DNA from 2 places in the Paenibacillus sp. V4I9 genome. Region 2 is predicted to be linked to the other one. Evidence: riboswitches for the same ligand, from Rfam matches in the RefSeq annotation. Region 2 holds a riboswitch; the other holds the start of a gene.
The links. Region 2 has a riboswitch for cyclic di-GMP ahead of QFZ81_RS13650 (C40 family peptidase). Riboswitches for the same ligand answer to the same signal wherever they lie in the genome.

Region 1: another riboswitch for cyclic di-GMP. It lies ahead of QFZ81_RS34395 (PilZ domain-containing protein); the one in region 2 lies ahead of QFZ81_RS13650 (C40 family peptidase).

The regions. Positions count from the first base shown of each region.
Region 1 is NZ_JAUSZE010000001.1:7,457,616-7,468,707, forward strand. Features, by position in the region: gene QFZ81_RS34365 (RNA polymerase sigma factor) at 1-253, opposite strand, end outside; gene QFZ81_RS34370 (MFS transporter) at 314-1,522, opposite strand; gene QFZ81_RS34375 (PDC sensor domain-containing protein) at 1,919-2,173, shown strand; gene QFZ81_RS34380 (hypothetical protein) at 2,237-2,797, shown strand; tRNA gene QFZ81_RS34385 (tRNA-Arg) at 2,838-2,911, opposite strand; gene tadA (tRNA adenosine(34) deaminase TadA) at 3,050-3,487, opposite strand; cyclic di-GMP riboswitch class I at 3,766-3,853, shown strand; gene QFZ81_RS34395 (PilZ domain-containing protein) at 3,956-4,690, shown strand; gene ychF (redox-regulated ATPase YchF) at 4,769-5,869, shown strand; gene prfA (peptide chain release factor 1) at 5,904-6,980, shown strand; gene prmC (peptide chain release factor N(5)-glutamine methyltransferase) at 6,980-7,864, shown strand; gene spoIIR (stage II sporulation protein R) at 8,110-8,868, shown strand; gene QFZ81_RS34420 (L-threonylcarbamoyladenylate synthase) at 8,924-9,997, shown strand; gene QFZ81_RS34425 (manganese efflux pump MntP) at 10,062-10,622, shown strand; gene QFZ81_RS34430 (low molecular weight protein arginine phosphatase) at 10,680-11,092, shown strand, end outside.
Region 2 is NZ_JAUSZE010000001.1:2,960,263-2,971,354, forward strand. Features, by position in the region: gene miaB (tRNA (N6-isopentenyl adenosine(37)-C2)-methylthiotransferase MiaB) at 36-1,505, shown strand; gene QFZ81_RS13605 (YlbF/YmcA family competence regulator) at 1,615-2,004, shown strand; gene QFZ81_RS13610 (phosphonate ABC transporter ATP-binding protein) at 2,152-2,886, shown strand; gene QFZ81_RS13615 (low molecular weight protein-tyrosine-phosphatase) at 2,883-3,365, shown strand; gene QFZ81_RS13620 (hypothetical protein) at 3,446-3,844, opposite strand; gene QFZ81_RS13625 (sensor histidine kinase) at 3,934-5,181, opposite strand; gene QFZ81_RS13630 (hypothetical protein) at 5,395-5,571, shown strand; gene QFZ81_RS13635 (2-oxoacid:acceptor oxidoreductase family protein) at 5,685-6,695, shown strand; gene QFZ81_RS13640 (thiamine pyrophosphate-dependent enzyme) at 6,730-9,033, shown strand; gene QFZ81_RS13645 (hypothetical protein) at 9,104-9,397, shown strand; cyclic di-GMP riboswitch class I at 9,516-9,603, shown strand; gene QFZ81_RS13650 (C40 family peptidase) at 9,764-10,717, shown strand; gene QFZ81_RS13655 (ribonuclease H-like YkuK family protein) at 10,824-11,092, shown strand, end outside.

The DNA.
Region 1 (11,092 bases), 4.5 Mb from region 2:
TCATCCAGGTTTTCAGACCCTTCATTTGATACTGAGGGAGGGAGAAATAAATCCGGGTCCAAACATCCTGTGATAAATCTTCGGCATCCTTTGCATGGCGTACAATCGCATAGATCGTTTGGAACAAATGGTGACGATATGTTGTTACAAGCTCACGGAATGCTGCCTCATCGCCATTCATTATGCGCTTTACGAGTGCTTGTTCCTGAATATGCTTCTCCTCCTCTCCGCATGAATAGACGAAGGCAACCACCGGTACCCCTGCACGATTTCAAAAAGAAAAAGAACGAATCTTCAAGATCCGTTCCCCCTTTTAAAGTGCTGCTGTAGAACTGCTAGGTTTGGCTTGATGCTTAGAAGGCGTACTTTGTACGAACCATTGAGATAGAAGTGCGCTCAAAACGCCAAGTACACCTAACACAATAAATCCCTGATTCAGAGAAAACCAATCACCGATTATACCCATAAGAACGGGTCCAATGAACATGCCCAATCCATAAATAGCTTGAAAAAACCCCATTGCTGTTGCCCGCTTATCCGCAGGCATATGCTTTATACTCATCCCCATGAGTAAGGTAAAAGAAAGTCCGCGGCCAAAGCCGGCAAAAGCCTGTGTAACCATGAGCACCCAAAGATGATGGGTGAAAGGAATCGTAAATGTAAATATCCCCATGAGAATAAAACCCCAGACAACCATGCGCCTCTCCCCGTACCGAACAGCCCATCGCCGTCCGCCAAATAAGGAAGCTAGCGCTACCGGTACATTGGCAAATAACGAAAGCATCGATAAGGAGAATTTATCAGCTCCAAGCTGAGTTGCATAAACAGGCGTAAATCCAAAAACCGTTGCGAATATGAGGACTTGCGACAAGATAGCGAGTAAGGAAACGAACAGCAGCGTACGGTCAGTCGCAACGTCACCGATACCGCGCATCGTAATTTTAGGCGCATCAATTTCGACTTTTTCTACAAGGAAAAGTGATCCAATCATCCCCATCAAGCCTAGCAGAGCTCCCAAAATGAAGACGGCCTCCCAACCGAAGGAATCTGCCGCCCATCCTGCCCCGAGAATACCAAGTACCTGCCCAAGTGAATTGAAGAAGGAGATCGTTCCGATCGCTTTTGTTGAATCTTCATGCTTATAGTAGCTCGTAAATAATACGGTAAAATCAACCCATGTTGCCGCGGCTGCGCCTGCCAGTGCTCGAAGAATAAGGATCCATGTGAAATCATGCGTTATCCATAGTCCTAAACCGGTTATTGCCGTGAATAGCAGGCCAAAGGTAATAAATAACTTCCTCTTATGAAATCGGTCTGACATGATACCTACAGGAATTCGCAGCAGCATTTGGGAGATCCCGTACATGCCGACAATCCATCCGGCCAACTGGTGGTTCCCGCCAAGGAATTCTACATAAGGCGCCATGATGGGAACGCTCGTATACATCGACATCCAGAACAGCAGTGTAACTATACAGAAAAGAGGAATGCGATAGGAGGATGAAGCTTTGATGCTTGTCATCGAAGAGCCCCTTTCTGATTAGGTTCTTGGATTGAAATGAGGACTAACAAATCTACCGTTTATTATAGAACATCGATAGCGGCAAGGCTATGACTGGATGTTTGCAAAATAAGACAATGGTCGGAAATCGGCTGATATCCCTTACCACGCCTCATGATTCCTCTAACAAAAATGGATGATTGATGGAAACGAATGCGCCTTGTAAATTGAAAGCAGTTGTTGACCAACCGTTAGCATTGACTAGCAAAAATCATCACTATAGAGGAGGGGGCATGGCGAGGCGTTTTTTGGTGGGATTCGCTGCCTAAAGTAAATGCGAAGTCGGATTCCAACACGGTTGCCTTAGTTCAAAAGCTTCCTAATGTGGGAGAGCCATACGGTGCGCTTATTTTATATTTGAATAAAGAAAAACTGGTGCAGATGGTCGAGGAAATGACCACAGATAACAATGGGGCTTCCTTCCTAATGGCAAAAGATGGACATATTATCGTCTCCCAGAAAACCGTCGACGAGGAGCACGCCCAATTTAAGGCAGCTATTCATGAAAGTGTAATGAGCAGGACGGCAGAATCTGACTCTTTCATACTGGATCGTAAAGGACAGTCTTACTCTATTGCTTACGGTCAATTGACCCGTACAGGAACTCTGTGAAAGTATGTAACTGCAACCTCCTTATCTCAACTTACAGCACCCGTGGAATTTATGTCGAGGAGCATGCTCAGTATTGGAGGACTAGGGCTACTTATAGCCGTTCTGCTCTCTTGGTTCGCATCCAAACGGATTTATCAACCGATAGTGCGGCTCGTGAATGTCATCAATGATTACAAGACAACGCAAGAAAGCCAAGAGGATGAACTAGCATTTATCGAGAGAGAGTGGAAGCATTTAAGTCAGGAGAGCAGAGCGCTGGAATTGAAACTTGACCAGGCCTACCCTGCACTCAGGTCAGCGTTCCTCTTACAGCTGGTTCAAGGTCATTTCTACTCCTTAAGCGAGTCTGAGTTGAGAGGACGATTGGAGAGCTTCGACTGGAAGACGGAGTCACAGTGGTTCGCTCTGCTGCTGGTGCAGATTACCGGTTTTGCGAAGGAGGATGGCAGATTCCTAGAAAGTGAGGAGCAGTTGGTCACCTTTGAAGCAGCGAATATTGCCCAGGAAATGGTTCGGATGCGAAATCAATCTGCTGAGATTATCAACTTTCAGGATATGACAGTAGGTATTCTTCTCTCCAGCAGCGTATTTCTAGAAAATAATAAACGCCAGGTCAGCGGCTAATAACCGTTACCTGGCGTTTTCATTGAGTTTTGAAAGGTTACGCGCCCGAGATGATTCGAACATCCGGCCTACAGTTTAGGAAACTGTTGCTCTATCCTGCTGAGCTACGGGCGCATGGCAAGAATTATGATAGCACGAAGGCTTTCGTCGCGCAACCTTTTGGGCGGTCGTATTTCTTAGTGACAAGGAATGTATACGTTGAATAAACTGGCTGAGTTGGCAGCAGCGATGCAGAATTAGAGGCAGGAAATTCTAAGCTTTACCGCGTAATTTACGGAAAAATTGGGTCAACATCGTCGAACACTCTTCTTGCAAGACGCCGCTAACGACATCGACACGGTGATTGAACCGGTCCTCTTGCAGCAAATTCATGAGCGTTCCGGCACAGCCGGCCTTCGGATCAATGGTTCCGTAGATGACCTGCGGAATCCGCGATTGCACAATCGCGCCCGCACACATCGGGCAAGGCTCTAGAGTGACGTAGAGCTGGCAATCCAAAAGCCGCCAGGCTTGCAGATGTTCGCTCGCTTGTTTGATAGCGATCATTTCGGCATGAGCGAGAGGATCTAGGGTTGTTTCACGCAAATTGTAGCCGCGGCCGATGATTTGACCTTGATGGACAACGATAGCTCCAATCGGTACTTCTCGGATGGCTTCTGCTTTGAGAGCCTCTTGAATTGCTTCTTTCATCCAGGGGATATGTTCATCCACAGGGGGACACCTCGCTAATATATTTTTATCCACATGTGCATAACAATCGAACATTCATTCCGTTGTTAACAACCTGTGGATAGCTTTGTGGATAACTTAAAAAGCTGTGGATATTTAATCTTTCTACATTACATACAACAAAAAGAACAGCTATGCAAGGAATTTTGTTGATAATAGCAACTGTGCTAGGTATAATGATAGATATTAGTAGGTCTTTTAGACCATATAGTACGTGATAGGTATAAATAAATAGCAAGGTTCGACAATGGCAAACTTGTTGAAAAGCAAGGACGCAAAGCTGAGGGTCTACGGTTCCATTGGAACTATGGCAGCCTGGTTACCGAAAATCGATGCTTTTTTTGATTGAGGTAATAGGCTGCTCCTACATAAGGGGCGGTCTATTTTTATATAGGGAATAACTTGAGTAAGGAAGAGGTGCTGATTATAATGGCCAACGGGTATAACGTCATGAAATATTACGGAAGCAAGGAGGGGTATGACGCTGACGTGCTAATTGATAGTAAGGCTGTTTTGGGAAAGGACGATTTCGTAGCCACTGGCGTACTAACCTATGCACTCGGAGACATTATTGAGGTGGAATTACCGGAATACGATGTCTTTCAACTTGGTGATAAAGCGAAAATGACGGTTTATACCAAATCCGGCTTGTTTGTGATGAATACAACCGTTGTTGCCAAAGAATTCGGCTCCGTCATTGTCATTAATCCACCTGAAAATCGTAAGAAATTCGCAGAAAAACGGGAATTCCCACGTGTGGATGTGAAACATACAGGTCTCTTATTCGGACTTCAGGATATGAATAAAAGGAATAAACATCAATTTGAAAACCCACTTGGTATTTCAATCAAAAATATATCCATCAACGGCTTAGGATTTACCATTAATGATAATTCTATGATTGATAAGATTGTTCAAAAGCATTCACAGCTCGAAGTTGAGCTGGATTTGGGCTTTACGGTGCCTTGTTCGATGGAAATTGTAAGAAAAGAAAAGGTTGAAAATGGTTTTTATTATGGGGCCAGTTATATCGACATTCCGCAAGAGAAAACCAATGCTTTAAGGGGTTTTATCCTTACGAATCAGATCGAAACTTACTTCGTACAGAAGCGGGAAGCGCAATTTAAAAGAGCAACGGAAAAAAAGTCTGCGGCGAATCAATAGCCTTCAGGCTTTTTTTTGCGTTCCAAGTGCTATATAATAAGAAGGATGATTTTCGAAAATTAAGGAGTTGTAACTACAATGGCTTTGAAAGCAGGTATCGTCGGTCTACCGAACGTAGGAAAATCGACATTGTTTAATGCAATTACACAGGCGGGGGCAGAATCTGCGAATTATCCGTTTTGTACGATCGATCCGAATGTTGGGGTAGTTGAAGTACCAGACGAGAGATTGCAGAAGCTGGTAGAGATCGTTGTGCCTAAGAGCATTGTCCCGACAGCCTTTGAATTCGTTGATATTGCGGGTTTGGTAAAGGGTGCGAGCAAAGGTGAAGGGCTTGGAAATAAATTCTTGGCACACATTCGTGAAGTGGATGCCATTGTGCATGTTGTTCGTTGTTTTGAAGATGATAATATTACCCACGTTTCCGGTAAAGTGGATCCGATCGGCGATATCGAAACGATTAATCTTGAATTAATTTTGGCAGATATTGAGTCGGTAGAAAAGAAGATCGAGCGTTCGCGCAAAAACCTCAAGGGCGGCGACAAAAAGGTTGTTGCTGAAGTGGAGTGTTTAGAGCGTATTAAAGAAGCGCTTTATGAAGATAAACCAGCACGGAGTCTGGATCTCAGCGAAGATGAGAAACTTCTCGTGCGCGACCTTCATTTATTGACCATGAAACCCGTGCTTTATGCGGCAAACGTGAGTGAAGATGAAGTAGCAACAGCAGATGAAAATCCTTTTGTGAAAATTGTGAAAGAATTTGCTGAGAGCGAAAACAACGAAGTGGTGTCGATTAGTGCGAAGGTTGAATCCGAAATCGCCGAGTTGGAAGATGAAGAAAAAGCGATGTTCCTCGAAGAGTTGGGACTTCAAGAGTCCGGCTTGAATAGATTGATTAAAGCAGCTTATAGAAAACTTGGCTTGTACACGTATTTCACAGCTGGGGTGCAGGAAGTAAGAGCATGGACAATCCGCAAGGGAACGAAAGCTCCTCAAGCGGCTGGTGTTATTCATACCGATTTCGAACGTGGTTTTATTCGTGCTGAAGTCGTCTCTTATAATGATTTGACAGCTGCAGGGTCGATGAATGGTGCGAAAGAAAAAGGCCAGGTGCGTCTCGAAGGTAAAGAGTACGTGGTGAATGACGGGGACGTCATGCATTTCAGATTTAATGTGTAATTAATAAAAAAAGTAAAGAAAGGAGTGATCCTATATGTTGGATCGACTTCAGTCCATTGTAGACCGCTATGACAAATTAAGCGAACTGTTGTGTGACCCGGATGTAACGAGTGATACGAAGAAACTTAGAGAATACTCGAAAGAGCAATCTGATCTTCAAGAAGCTTATGATGCTTATAACGAATATAAGAGTGTGAGCGAACAGCTAGCCGATGCTAAAGTGATGCAAAACGAAAAGCTGGATGATGAAATGCGTGAAATGGTCAAAATGGAGATCGATGAGCTTAGCGAGCAATCTGCCAAGTTGGAAGAACAACTTAGAATGCTCATGATGCCTAAAGACCCTAATGATGATAAGAACGTAATCGTCGAAATTCGCGGTGCGGCAGGCGGCGACGAAGCTGCTTTGTTCGCGGGCGATTTGTATCGCATGTATACGCGCTATGCGGACGCGCAAGGATGGAGAACGGAGATTCTCGATGCTTCTGTGAACGATTTGGGCGGGTTTAAAGAGATTATTTTCATGATCACCGGTAAAGGCGCTTATAGTAAGTTGAAGTATGAGAGTGGGGCGCACCGTGTACAACGAATTCCTGTAACGGAATCAGGTGGACGTATCCATACCTCAACGTCGACGGTAGTGGTTATGCCGGAAGCGGAAGATGTTGAGATTGTCATCCATGATGCGGATATTCGCGTCGATACGTTCTGTTCCAGTGGAGCGGGCGGTCAGTCGGTTAATACGACGAAATCCGCTGTGCGTGTGACGCACGTACCTACAGGTATCGTAGCGACTTGTCAGGATGGTAAATCGCAGAACTCCAATAAAGAGTCAGCATTACGCGTGCTTCGTACACGTATTTCCGATAAAATGCGTGAGGAAGAGGAAGCGAAATATGCGGGCGAGCGTAAAAGCAAGGTTGGTACTGGTGACCGTTCCGAACGGATTCGTACGTATAACTTCCCGCAAAGCCGAATTACCGATCACCGTATTGGCTTGACTTTGCATCGCTTAGAAACTGTGCTTAATGGTGATATGGCAGAGATCGTTTCGGCGCTCACGATTGCAGCGCAGTCCGATGCTTTAGATAACGGGGAGCAGGCAATGTGATGCCGACTGCTGCTAAGAGTTTAAGAGAAGCCTTTGTTGAGGCTTCTTCTTTTTTAGGGAAGCTCGGTGTGGCCGAGGCTGCTTCCTGTGTGGAATTGCTGCTGCAGCACTTGCTCAGCTGCAGTCGGACGGAACTGCTGTTCCGTTTTCCGGAACAGTTTCCTGTTGAGCTGGCGGAGAAGTGGCGCCAGCTAGTGGAGCGGAAGGCCGCGGGTGAGCCGGTGCAGTATATTATCGGCGAGCAGGATTTCTTCGGCCTTCCTTTTGCGGTTAGCCCGGCCGTGCTGATTCCTCGGCCGGAGACGGAGCTGCTCGTGGAAGCTTTGCTCCACGAGGGCTCGCGTCTGTTCCCGCAAGGCGCTCCGCTGCTTGCGGATGTGGGCACCGGGAGCGGAGCGATCCCGGTGACTGTGGCACACGCGCGCCCTGCGTGGCGCGTGGCCGCCAGCGACATCTCCGCGGCAGCGCTGGAGATGGCCCGCGTGAATGCGCAGCGCCACGGCGTGGCTGCGCGGGTGGAGTGGCTCGAGGGGGACCTTCTCGAGCCCTTCATTGCGCGCCGGATTGCGCCGGATATACTAGTGTCTAACCCACCGTATATCCCTGATGGCGATCTGCCGGCGCTTCAGCCGGAAGTGCGGCTGTTTGAGCCGCACACGGCTTTGTTCGGCGGTGTCGAGGGACTCGACCTGTACCGCCGGATGATCTCACAGCTGCCGCAGCTGCCGCGAATCCCGACTGTGGTCGGGTTCGAGGTGGGCATTCGGCAGGCGGAGGCTGTGGCGGCGATGCTGCGTGCCGCCGCTGATTGGGACGAGATCCGATTCGTGCCGGATCTCCAGGGCATTGATCGCCATGTGATCGCGATCCGATCGCGAGAATAGAGGGAGTTCGTAGCGTTGGGAACGAACGCGATACTTTTGGATAGCACCGAGGTATCGGAGTCTGATAAGAGTGTTTTCCATCGTTAAACTCATCTCCTTCAGCCGAAAGCCACCTCTTTCAACAACGAATCCACCCCCAAGCCCAACTCTATCATTTTCACAAATTTAAATAGTTTACTAGGTTTAGCTCCTCCTCTTATTGCCCATACTGGCTAGTAGAAGCGAAGGGAAAGGGGCTTTTCCTCATGGTTAAGAGATCTAATCGTCAATCTTATAAATCTTTATTATTAGTAGCTTTTGCACTTATTGTTATGATAACTTGTTGGGAATCGAATCGTTCAAATGCGGCGGTTATTTCGCCTACGATACCGGAAGAATCTATTCGCTTACGTATTCTAGCAAACTCCGATTCGGCGCAGGATCAAGCATTGAAACGTGAGATTCGTGATGCGATTATTGCTCGTATGCAGGAGTGGGTCGTTGGTCCGCAAACGCTGGATGACGCAAGAGCCGTAGTAATATCCCACTTGCCTGAATTTGATATCCTTGTTGGACAAATGATTGAAGCACGTGGCTATAGCTATACACATACAGTTGAGCTCGGTAAAGTCCCTTTTCCAACGAAAATGTACGGAAATGAAGTATACCCGGCGGGAGAATATGAAGCGCTGCGCGTGACGATTGGAACGGGGGAAGGTCAGAACTGGTGGTGTGTGTTGTTTCCACCATTATGTTTCGTGGATTCCTTATCCGGAGAAGCGGTAGCATCGGCTGCTGTTGTAGCGAAAACAGAGGGAGATGGTAAGGTAAAGTCATCTCCTACACCTGCAACGAAAGACAGTAAAGTTGCTCCAACGGTTAAACCCGACAAGTCTAACCCTGTCGTTAAAGACGTTAAGGATGCACAAGTGGAAGAAAAAACGGAATCGGTTGATGCTAAGCAGCCACAAGTTAAGTTTTTTATCTGGGAAATGGTGAAGAAGATCGTATCGTGGTTCAGCTAAGAAAAGTCACCCATTCCCATTAGGATCAGAATTTTATTTGAAGTTAGGATGATAGATGATCGTGACAAAATACTGGAAAGTGGATCAGGGTATAGGGACCGAGATAGGTGAGGATTTAGCTGAAGCTGCTCTGCTTCTCCGAAGTGGGGAAACGGTGGCCTTTCCAACAGAGACGGTATATGGTCTTGGGGCAGATGCAACGAATACGGCAGCGGTTCAAGGGATTTTCTCAGCGAAAGGTCGGCCTTCGGACAACCCTCTCATTGTCCACATTGCGGATGTTGAACAGCTTTCAAGTTTAATTCTTTCTGATCGTGTTACGTCGGATCATCGCCAGCTTATGGAGGCTTTCTGGCCGGGTCCTCTTACCATTGTGCTGCCTGTGAAAACAGGTGGCATTTCGCCGTTAGTAACCGCTGGTCTAAAAACTGTGGGTGTGCGAATTCCGGATCATCCTGTGGCTTTGCAGCTTCTTCGTGAAGCGGGACTTCCTATAGCCGCGCCAAGTGCCAATAGCTCAGGCAGACCTAGTCCAACACTCGCCTCTCATGTCAGAGATGATTTAGATGGTCGGATTGGGGGGATCGTGGATGGTGGTGCAACTGGGGTTGGTGTCGAGTCGACTGTTATCGAGATTGTAGGCGGTGAGCTATACATTTTGCGTCCTGGCGGTGTTACGGCAGAGCAGCTGCAATCGGCACTACCTGCTATTCGAATTCATGAGCCAGAGCGGGAAGAAGTACAAGATTCCGAAACACCGCGTGCTCCTGGGATGAAGTATACACATTATGCACCAAAAGGATTTATGCATATCGTTCATGGTGAAGATACAGAATCTGTTGCTGAATGGATCCAAAACGATATTGATGCTGCCAAAACACGAGGTGAGTCAACGGGTGTTCTTACTTTTGAGGAGAGAGCTTCTTGTTATCATGCTGATTTGGTTATTGCCTGCGGATCGTTATCGCAACCAGAAACAATCGCTCAGGATCTTTATGCTGCGTTAAGGCAATTTGATCAAGAAGGCATTCAATATATTGCTGCAGAGGGCTGTCCTGAAACGGGGATTGGCCTTGCGATTATGAATCGACTTCGTAAAGCAGCCGGTCACCGGCTTGTACGTGTTTAGCTAGCATGATTCCCTGTTTGTCCGCATATCTTGAGAGAGAAACGTGGACAAGGGGGATAGCGCTATGCTCGCATCTGGGGTGGAATTTGGGCAGCTAGTAACAATTATTATTATGGCGATTGCTTTGGGCCTGGATGCTTTTTCCTTAGGGATTGGCATAGGGATGAAGGGTATTCGTTTGATTGATATTATGAAAATTAGCTTCGTGATTGGTATATTTCACGTTCTCATGCCTTTGATGGGTATGTTTATGGGGCAATATGTTTCATTGCTGCTAGGGAATGTCGCTACAGCGGCTGGGGGATGTTTGCTCATTCTTTTGGGTTCGCATATGGTATATAGTTCGATTCGTGGAGAAGAAGCGACTTCTTTTGATCATAGGTCAATTTGGGGCCTGACGATCTTCTCGCTTAGTGTCAGTATTGATTCATTCTCTGTGGGTGTATCCCTTGGCATGTTTGCTACAGATATTGTGTTGACGGTGCTGATATTTGGTCTGTTTGGGGGTTTGCTATCCATCGCCGGTTTGTTGGTTGGTAGGCGGGTAAGCGGCTTGGTAGGCGAGTATGGCGAGGCTTTTGGCGGGCTTATTTTGCTCACGTTTGGGATCAAGTTTTTACTATGATACAATAGGGTATATAAAGTTTTCATCTTAGCTTATGCTTATGATTAGGAGGGAATCATGTTGCGAATTCTATTTGTCTGTACAGGAAATACGTGCCGCAGTCCATTAGCAGAAGGTTTGCTGCGTATCAGGGTGCATCAAGAAGGGCTTGCGGCGGAGGTTCGTTCAGCAGGGGTATCCGCGGTGACGGGTGGTCCAATTTCCCGAAATAGTGCATCGCTTTTACAGGAAGCGGGCTTCAAGGAGTCCATTAGTTCTTTGGCGATCCAAGAGTCTGAAGTGAATTGGGCTGATCTCATTTTGACGATGACGATGGGTCATAAGCGTACGGTCATTCAGCGGTTTCCGGGTGCGATTGAAAAGACTTTTACGCTCAAAGAGTACGCCCTGGATGATGCTCATATTTTACAGGCGATTGAGGAAAGGGAGCAGCTCGTTACGGAGCTTCAGCTCAAACAGGCTCTTTCGCA
Region 2 (11,092 bases):
GAAAACTCTCAGGAGGAAAGAAAGTGGCTAACCAAGTGAAATCCGACAAGGATTATTCCCAATATTTTCAGCCTCCTTCACTGACAGATGCAAAGAAGCGCGGAAAAGAAGAGATCGCCGTACACTATGACTTCACCATTCCTGAGGACATGCAGGAGTTCGGCAAAGATAAATATTATTTGATTCGCACTTACGGATGTCAGATGAATGAGCATGATACAGAAGTAATGAAGGGTTTACTAGAGCAAATGGGCTATCAAACGACAGAGGACAAGAACCAAGCAGATGTTATTCTGCTCAACACTTGTGCGATTCGGGAGAATGCAGAAGACAAGGTGTTCGGTGAACTTGGCCATTTAAAGGCACTTAAAGCACAGAAACCAGGCCTTGTTCTGGGTGTTTGTGGTTGTATGTCGCAGGAAGAAGCGGTCGTGAATCGAATTATGCAAAAGCATGCTTTTGTAGATTTGATATTCGGAACGCACAATATTCATCGACTTCCGACCTTATTGAAGGATGCTTTCTATAACAAGGAAATGGTCGTTGAGGTATGGTCCAAAGAAGGCGATATCGTTGAGAATTTACCAAAAAAACGTGAAGGAATCCGTGCTTGGGTGAACATCATGTTCGGCTGCGATAAGTTCTGTACATACTGTATAGTTCCTTATACGCGGGGTAAAGAGAGAAGTCGCCGACCACAAGACGTGCTTGCTGAGGTTAGAGACTTAGCTCGTCAAGGGTTTCAGGAAATTACGCTGCTTGGACAGAATGTCAATGCCTATGGTAAAGATTTTGAGGATATTACGTTTTCTTTCGCTGACTTGATGGACGATATTCGTAAAATTGATGTACCGCGTATTCGCTTTACTACTTCGCATCCAAGAGATTTTGATGATCGCTTGATTGAAGTGTTAGGTAAACGCGGTAATCTTGTAGAGCATATACATCTTCCAGTTCAATCGGGCAATACCGAGGTTCTGAAAAGAATGAGTAGAAAATATTCCAGAGATCATTATTTACAGCTGGCCAGTAAAATTAAAGAAACGATGCCCGATGTCGTTCTGACAACAGATATTATTGTTGGTTTTCCAGGTGAAACGGATGTGCAATTCGATGAGACGATGTCACTTTATGAGGAAGTAGGCTTCGATTTCGCGTTTACATTTATTTATTCACCGCGAGAAGGTACACCTGCTGCCGATATGGAAGACAATGTACCGATGGAAGTAAAGAAACAACGTCTTTATCGCTTAAATGAGTTAGTCAATAAACACAGTAAAGCGAGTAACGAGAGATTGTTAGGGCAGACCGTTGAAGTACTTGTTGAAGGCGAAAGTAAGAATAACGCTGAAGTACTAGCTGGTCGCACGCGGACGAATAAATTGATCCATTTTACTGGCGACAAGTCTTTAATTGGTCAAATGGTTGAAGTAGAAGTGACACATGCACAAACATGGATTTTGAAGGGTGAGATTGTACACAAACCCATGAAGATGTCCATTTAATTTGAAGTTGAAATAGATAGGAGCGTGATTAGAAGTGTCCCAATGTGATCATAATCATAACGATAATGAGCCTCATGCTTTTAAAGTAGAGGAGTTTACAAATACGGAAATGATCGTACGCGAAGATATTTTAACCAAAGCTAAGGAATTGGCTGAATTGTTAACGACTTCGAATGAGGTACAGTTTTATCAAAAGGCTGAGAAGCAAATCGCTACGAATCCTGACATCCAAGTGCTAATTGGTGCGATCAAAAAGAAACAGAAGGAAGTCGTTGCTTTTGAGACTTTCCAAAATGCTAAAATGATCGAAAAAATTGAAAATGAGATTGAAGTGCTGCAGGATCAATTAGATGAGATTCCAATTGTGAATGAATTCAAGCAAACACAAGAGGATATCAACTATTTATTACAGCTTGTTATGTCGGTCATTCGTGATACGATATCAGATAAAATTAATGTTGAAGCAGGTACGGCGGAAGCTCCGACATCTTGCGATTAAGATAACATCCTTTGGGAATTAGAAAATCGCCCTCAACTCAGGCTTACCGCTTGAAATGAGTGGCGATTTTTTCCCAAAAGAGCAACTTATGAAATGAGTCTTTCTATCGGAAAGACGGAAGAAGACTTACTCGAAGGAGACATTGTCATGCTTACAGTTCGTAATTTAAGTAAAGTATATCCTCCGGACATTCAGGTACTTTCACAAGTGAGCTTTCAAGTTGATGAAGGCGAATTCATTGCTGTTATTGGCGGTAGTGGTAGTGGGAAAACCACATTATTGCGTTGTATCAGTCATCAAGAGAAATGGACAAGCGGTCAGTTGATCTATAACTCCATTGATATATCAAAGCCAGGTCCATTCGAACGCTTCAAATTAGGTAGAGATTTCGCATTTCTTGAAGAAAAGCCTGCTTTGAATCGAAATAAAAGCGCTGTCAAGAATGTCATGATGGGTCGTGTCTATCAAACGCCTCTGCGTATTTTGACTGGCATGACTTCAAGAGATGAGCATGTGGACAGCATGGATTATTTAGAAAAAGTGGGGTTGCTTGATAAGGGTGAGAAGAAGGTTGGTCAGCTAAGCGGAGGTGAGCAGCAGCGTGTTGCTATTGCTAAAGCTCTAATACTTGGACCAAAGGTCCTTGTCGCAGATGAACCTGTATCTGGTCTTGATCCGAAATCAACGGAATATATCTTGCAGGATTTGAAATCCCTTTGCAAAGATCGAAATATGAGCGTCATTGCTACTCTGCACCAAGTTGAGCTCGCGGAGAGATATGCTACTCGCATTTGGGGACTTTCTGAAGGTAAAATTGTGCTGGATATTCCGGCTAGGTCGCTCACTATGCGTGAAAAAAAGCTCATCTTTGGTGAAGTATGATCCAGGTCTTATTCGTTTGCTTAGGAAATATATGCCGTTCTCCCATGGCTGAAGCTGTTTTTCGTCATCAGGTCAAAAAAGCGGGTCTCGATAATGTAATTGCTATTGATTCAGCCGGAACCGGTGATTGGCACATTGGACATCCCCCACATCAAGGAACTAGGGATATATTGGATCAGTATCAGATTAATCATGAGGGTCTAAAAGCAAGGCAAGTTAGGTCCGATGACTTTGTACAATATACATATATCATTGCGATGGATGAGAGTAATGTAACGAATTTGGCATCGTTTGCTCCTGCTGTAGTAGAAGGTGAGAAACGAGCTGCCATTCATAAATTGCTGGATTTTGCACCTGATCGCGTAAATAAAGATGTTCCAGACCCTTATTACACGGGTAATTTTCAAGAGGTGTACGAGATGGTAGAAGAGAGCTGTGAACGCTTACTAGCCTTTATTGTCGAGAAAGAAAAGCTGTAAGATGATCTCTTATGAAATAAAAAAAGCAAGGGTGAGAAAAGATTATTTTCTCATCCTTGCTTTTTTGTTGTGGAGGAGCTCTAAAATATGGTTATACCGATGCGCTGCATATATTCAGATATGGCTTTGAGCATACTCGGATGGATGGGAATGATGATATCGGTTGGTCCTATTTCGAACAGCCCGCTGCGGTTATGGACGGTAGCTGCTTGGACATAAATGCGGAAGTAATCAGAAACCGGAGCTACATGGGTGAATTCTCGATTAGCTGATCGCAAGTTTACGAAGGTGACGGCTTTGAGAGCAGAATGATCGTATGGAATAATGCTAATTATATGTTCCAACTTGAAATAATAATTAATGTGAGGTTTGTGAAGGATCAACTCTTTGGATGAGACAGTAAGACCGAAATCCCTCTTCTTATGCGACATTTTCAAGTCGCCCTCAAGTGATTTAATCGGAATGAAATCTGAATTCATAATAAAGCCCTCCTTACCAATCATGATGATCGCTTGTCTTAACAGAATAGCACAGATCATCAAGGTTGTTAATGGAGGGCGCTGGGTGTTCACTTTTGCTGAAATAAAATGGAGCATTGCGTGCCTTGGTTTAAATTACTGGAGAAGGAGATTTTTCCGTTCATCATTTTGATAATACTCATGACCACGACGAGACCAAGTCCAGTTCCTTGTTCTTTGGTTGTGTAGAATGGCATACCGAGTGAGTTTAATTGCTGCTTACTCATTCCAACGCCAGTGTCAGAAATAGAAATTTGTACAGCATTAGGCAGCTTACAGGTGCTTAATGAAATTTTACCGCCGTTAGGCATGGACTCAATCGCATTTTTAACAAGATTCATCAAACATTGGCGCAGCTTTTTGGATTCTCCCAGTATGTAAAGGGGTTCTTCATTTTCATGACTAATATGGATAGCAACCTGGTGATCTGCAGCAAATGGTGTGATGAAACGCAGCATGGCTTCTATCTCTTCTTTGAGTTCTAATTGTTCCTGTAAGTTAGAAGATGGCTTGGCATAGTTTAAGTAATCACCCAGGATGGCGGTCGCCTGATCCACGCCCGACAAAGCAAGGTCTACATAACGTTTGTGATCGTTGAAGGATAACTCATTCTGATCCAGCAACTGAAGAAAGCCTCTTGTTGATGTGAGAGGATTACGTATTTCATGAGAAATGGTGGCTGCAAACTGGCCGAGCATTCGATCCTTTTCCAATGCGACAAGTCTCTGTTTGTGCATCTCATGCTTTTTCACAAAAAATTGTAAGTATGTAATCATCCAAAGAGAGAAAAAGGAAAAAAACACGGTGTATGCAGCATACAAGGTTATATGAGATCGTATGTTCAGCGCTATAAGCGCATACAATACTTCGTACACGAGCAGCATACCCGTTGCATAAGTTAATTTCATCTTGAGTGTAGGTTGAGTTGTAGTATTTCTGATGAGAAATCCACCTAATAATAAAACAGCACTGCTTATTAGAGCGGGTTGCCAGTAGTAATTCAGGACGACCATACAGCCTATGTTAAATAAGGTCCAGGTGATAAAAGCTGGTATAAATCCGACAAATAAAATCACAGCAATCAAGCTGATCGGAAACAAATGGAGGGAATAAATTAAGGGATCAATGTCTTCAAATTTCCAGTACAAAAAGATGAGTACGATTAAAATAAGTGCGAATAGAGATCTACGCTGATATTCTTTGTATATGAAAATGGGGGTAAGAACTAGATGGATTAATATAGCACTCATGATGTAGAAGAGACCATGTAGTTCATTGGAAATGATTGAATGGAACAAATGAATGCCATCCTTTCCGCTGTCCGACAGTATCTTTATTATTTCTACATTATCTCACAAAAACTGACCTTATCAAGAGAAATGGGGCATTTCAAATGCTAAAGATTTGATAAAGACTTATGGTGTAATTCCTATAAACCGCGGTATAATAAAGGAACACGATGATGCAAGCGTTTACAATCTAAGTTGGTTGTCAAACAAGGAGAGATGAGGATGCGGGCGTGCTCACAGGTTTGCGGTGTTGTCTTTAATCCGATTGATGATGATTATGTGGACGTATGTGAAGATTGTGAGGATGCTGAGAAAGACAATTCTGCTCAAGAAGAGAATACAGGGTCGAGAAGTTACTATTTGGGAGGGTGCGGCCTCATCATTGATTATTTACTATGAATGGCTCCTTCAAAAAAAGGTTGATTACCAGAGATTTCTTGTTACAATGAGAGTAGATTTACTATTCATACTATTCATTCTTTATGCAGTTCATTTTTGAAAGGAGACCTGGCATGGTAACTTTACCTAAATTGAACGATCTCGGTTTTTTTGAGATTAGACTGGAATCCATCGGTGGACTCGGCGCGAATCTAGCGGGTAAGATGCTGGCGGAAGCGGGAGTCGTTGGGGTGGGTTTGAACGGGGTTAGCTTTTCTTCCTATGGTTCAGAGAAGAAAGGATCGGCAGTGAAAGCACATATAAGGTTTTGTGATATGGATACGAGAATTCGGGATACTTCACCGGTCGAACGACCGCATGTTGTGGGTGTTTTTCACGAATCGCTTTCCAAAACTGTAAACGTTATCAGTGGCATCTATGAAGATAGTACCGTACTTGTAAATTCGACAAAAACGCCGGATGAGTTGAAGGAAAAGATGAAGCTCCGGGGAGGTACCATTGCCGTTATTGATGCAATTGGAATCTCGCTAGAGGAGAAGAATCGCGTTAATATGGCGATGCTTGGCGCGCTATTCCAGTTGTGTGATTTCCTTGATCCAGATGTCATGAGAGGCGTTATTCGTAAATCGTTAGAAAAGAAATATCCGCTTGCTGTTGCACCAGCCCTACGAACGTTTGACCGCGGTTACAATGAAGTTAAGTTCCAAACGTATGCGCTTCCAGAAGGGGAGACGATGCCCGATTTCGTTCGTTTCGATACGCCAGTGCTTGGCTATGAAACGCAGTCCATTGGTGGTGTCATTACGAATCCTGGGAACAGCATTCTGAAAGATTTAAGCATTTCACGTGCGGGGATGATGCCGCATTTCCATGAAGATAAATGTATTCACTGTGCCTCCTGCGATAATGTGTGTCCGGATTTCTGTTTCGTTTGGGATGAACTCCCCGACAAGAAGGGGCGGCCTCAAATGTTCTTACAAGGGATCGACTATCAATATTGTAAGGGTTGCCTTAAATGTGTACAGGCTTGTCCGACCGAAGCGCTCACTAATGAGCGGGAAGAAGATGGTTATGCGGACTTAAATCGCATGCCGCATCGATTCAATCTAGCTGTAAACTCTTAGAGAGTATTTATGGGAGAAGGGTGGAACTACTCGCATGTCCATTGATATCAAAAAAGAATTAGGGCAAGCCAAGGTCGAACAGCGCATTGTATATGAATCAGGTAACGAAATGGCGGCATATGCAGCTCATCAAATTAATTATCATGTTATGGGATACTTTCCGATATCTCCATCTACGGAGGTTGCTCAATTTCTAGATCTTATGAAGTCCAACGGACAACATGATATCGTGCTCATTCCAGCAGACGGTGAACATGGTTCGGCAGGCATATGTTATGGCGCTTCAACTGCTGGCGGCCGCGTATTTAACGCGACAAGCGCCAACGGTTATTTGTATATGTTGGAGCAAATGCCGGTACAATCCGGGACACGCTTTCCCATGGTGATGAACTTGGTATGCCGCTCCGTATCCGGACCGCTGAATATTCATGGGGATCACTCTGACTTGTACTATGCTTTAAATACGGGATGGCCGATTGTGATGTGCCGGGACCCGCAAGCGGTCTATGACATGAATATCATAGCTTTAAAGCTGGCTGAAGATCCGGAAGTTCGATTGCCGGTTTTGGTTGCTTCGGACGGATATTTCACGTCCCACCAAAAGCGTAGAGTACAAACGTTCGCGCATCGTGAGGATGTGCATGCTTTCGTCGGAGAGAAGCCACAGGGCTTCCCGGATACGCTGGATCGTAATAATCCGATTACCGTAGGTCCTTATATGAATGAGCCGGATTATATTAATAACTGCTACCAGCAATCCATGGCCATGTATAACGCTGAAGGCGTTTATGATCGTATTCGGCAGGAATATGCTGAGTTGACAGGCCGTGATTATCCGATTCTTGAGCTATATCGGATGGAGGACGCGGAAGTCGCCGTGTTCTTGATGAATTCGGCTTCCGAAATCATTAAGGACGTCGTCGACCAGCTCCGCGAGAAGGGCATTAAGGCCGGATCGATCGCGCCGAATATCATCCGTCCATTCCCAGCAAAGCAGATCGCTGAAGCTTTGCAGAATGTAAAGGCGATCACCGTTGGCGATCGCGCGGATTCCTATGGCGGCCATGGCGGCAATATGGTCAACGAAATTAAAGCGGCGCTGTTCACACATGGGAACAGAGATACGCTTGTCATAAGCCGAATCTACGGCTTAGGTGGCAAGGACTTTTATGCCGAAGACGGGCATAATTTGTTCCAATTTGCCATTGACGCTGTACAAAGCGGCAAGGTGGAAGTTCCCTTCGATTACTACGGCCACACGCCAGGCGATCCTTCGAAAGCGCCGAAGCGGGTGTTGACGCCGATGAAGTATGAGGATTTGAAGACGGGACTCATCACGGTAACGCCGGATGAGAACTCGGGCAAGCTGAATGTACGTATCCCGCCTTTACGTGCATTGACGAAGAAACCGAAGCGTATTGCTCCGGGTCATGGCGCATGTCCAGGCTGCGGCATTTTCTCCGGCTTGGAGCTGTTTTTCAAAGGGATTGAAGGCGATATTGTCTCGATCTTCCATACAGGCTGTGCGATGGTTGTAACGACGGGTTATCCGTATTCGGCTCACAAGGCGACGTATATTCATAATCTGTTCCAGAACGGCGCAGCGACCCTCTCAGGGGTTGTGGAGATGTTCTGGGAGCGTAAGCGCCGTGGCGAGCTCGACCATTTGGGTTTGAAAGACGATTTCACCTTCGTCATGATCACTGGTGATGGCGGAATGGATATCGGCATGGGGCCAGCAATCGGAGCGGCTTTGCGCAATCATAAAATGATTATTCTCGAGTACGATAACGAGGGATACATGAATACGGGCGCTCAATTGTCTTATTCGACGCCAATGGGTCATCGTACATCGACTTCAAACGTTGGGAAACATCAGGGCGGTAAAGTATTCCATCACAAGGATACAGCCCAAATTATGGCCGCTACCCATATTCCGTATGTATTTACGGGGTCGGAAGCGTACCCGCAGGATCTTGTGAAGAAAGCGGCGAAAGCACAATGGTACGCCCAAAATGAGGGATTGGTGTATGGGAAAATTCTCATTGCATGTCCGCTCAACTGGCTGTCGGATGACCAGGAAGGCTCCAATATCGTCGGAGCTGCTGTAGATTCCTGCTTCTTCCCGCTCTATGAAGTGGAGCACGGGATTACGTCCATCACGTATAATCCGGAGGATAAGAGCAAGAAGATTCCTCTATCGGATTGGCTCAAGACGATGGGGAAAACGAAGCATATGACGAAGCCAGAATATGAGGGTTCCCTGAAATCGTTCGAGACGGAAGTTGAGCGTCGTTGGAATATGTTAAAAGCCAAGCATGAGAATGCTTATTTATAAGTCGTCATCATAAAAATGAAGGCACATTCACCTCTTTGGTGAACGTGCCTTTTTATCGGAGGAATGAAAGATGCCCTATGTGCTGCAGCACAAAATATCGCAACAGATTTTCACATGTACACAAGTCAATCACTACGGTTTAGCCTATTATGGCGTAAAATTTTGGCTGGATTTAGAAGAGGCTGAGCAGCAATTTCCTGCATTTCTGCACAACATGGGGGGAATGGAGCCGGATGCTTGGCATGTGACTGAGCTTGAGGAAGGGGAAATGAAGCTCTGCAATGTGAAGTTGAAAAATGACCCTAATTTGCAAGTGTTTTGGCTTCCTACACGAAAACCGGAAGTCCGTAAACTGGAAAAATAAACCGCAGCGTCAATAGGTACGCAGCCACTATGATTTCGACAACAAACGCTACCTTTCACCTATATTCGTGAAAGACCCGCTCAACTATAATAAGGATGTGAAAGAAAAAATTAACATCACATCGAAATCGCAAACCGAGCGAAAGCTTGGGACGCAAAGCTACAGGGGCTCTCGTGCCTAAGGCACAGTGCTAGCCAGCTGCCGAATGCGATGGGACCCTTCTACAAGAAGAGGATGACCCAGTAGAGGCAAACGGGTCATCCTTTTTACGATGAAGAGGAGGTGTCAGGTTCAAATTATCCATTTCGTCAGTTCGGTTTTACGCAGATACATCTAGAGTGATATTAACATATGGAGGTAGAGACGATGAAAAAATGGACGATGGTTATCGGAATGCTTGTTTTAGCGCTTACTTTTGTAGTCCCTAAAGCTATTCACGCAGATGAGGGGATAACGACAAAGGCTCAAATTGTTTCGGGGGTAAGTTTCAGAGATCAAGCTAGTACATCAAGCAATGTTATACGTTTATTGAAAACAAACGAAATTGTTACAGTCACGGACTATGTAACTACGAATTGGTATAAAATTAAGGATGCGCAGGGTGTAAGCGGCTATGTCTCGACGAATAGCAAATACATAAAAATAACTAGCAATGCGGAAATCATCTATGGCGTAAACTTTCGCACACTTCCAGCTTCCGAGCTCGGCTCCAAGGTTATTCGGATGTTAAGTAAAGGGGAAGACGTCCTCGTTACAGCAAAAGTCAATGACAGTTGGTATCAAATTCAAGACGCGAATGGAACTAGCGGGTATGTAAGCACAAATAGTAAATACATAAGCACTGATTTCTCTGTTATCAAACCCAATCTACCTCTCGCCGAAGAAATTGAAGCCGTTATCGCAGCTGGCCAAATTTACTTAGGCACTCCTTATGAATTTGGCTCGGAACGCAATGATACCACGACCTTCGATTGCTCGGATTTCATTCAAACGATGTTCTGGGATGCTCTACGATTCTCCGTACCTAGCGATTCACAAGCACAAGGCAACTATGTTAAATCGTTAGGTCCTGTTAGTAAGGAGTGGACAAATTTGAAACGTGGAGATCTGATGTTCTTCAGCAACTACAAAGGGAGCAAAGCAACAGATTATGATAACGTGAATGTTCTTACAGAACCGATCACGCATGTTGGTCTTTATTTAGGCAATGGGAATATGCTGCATACGTATTCGATCGAATCCGGCGGTGTTCGTACGGATACGATCGTTGGGAAGCAATGGGAAAATCGATTTTTGTTCGGAGGCAGTGTTTTACGTTAAGTGATGGTTCGATCAGAGGAACTTTGCCATATACTATAGATAGGGGCGGATGCAGCTTCAGCATCCGCTTCTTCCTCATTCTAAGAAGAAAGGAAGAACCTTATCTTTGAAACCTTTGACGACGACCCATCCACTGGAATTTCGGAACACAACGGAAAGAGGACTAAACCTAGATACCGTACACGAGCGTATTCTCCATTTCATGCGTCACGACCCCGTAGCAACCTATAAATTTATTATTGGTACGGATTGTCAGGTACACACAGGTCATACGAAATTCATTACCGGTGTAGTCATCCAGCGGTTAGGAAAAGGAGCGTGGGCGTGTTATCGTCAAGTCATCGTTCATCGGGCCCTACATTCGATTAAAGAAAA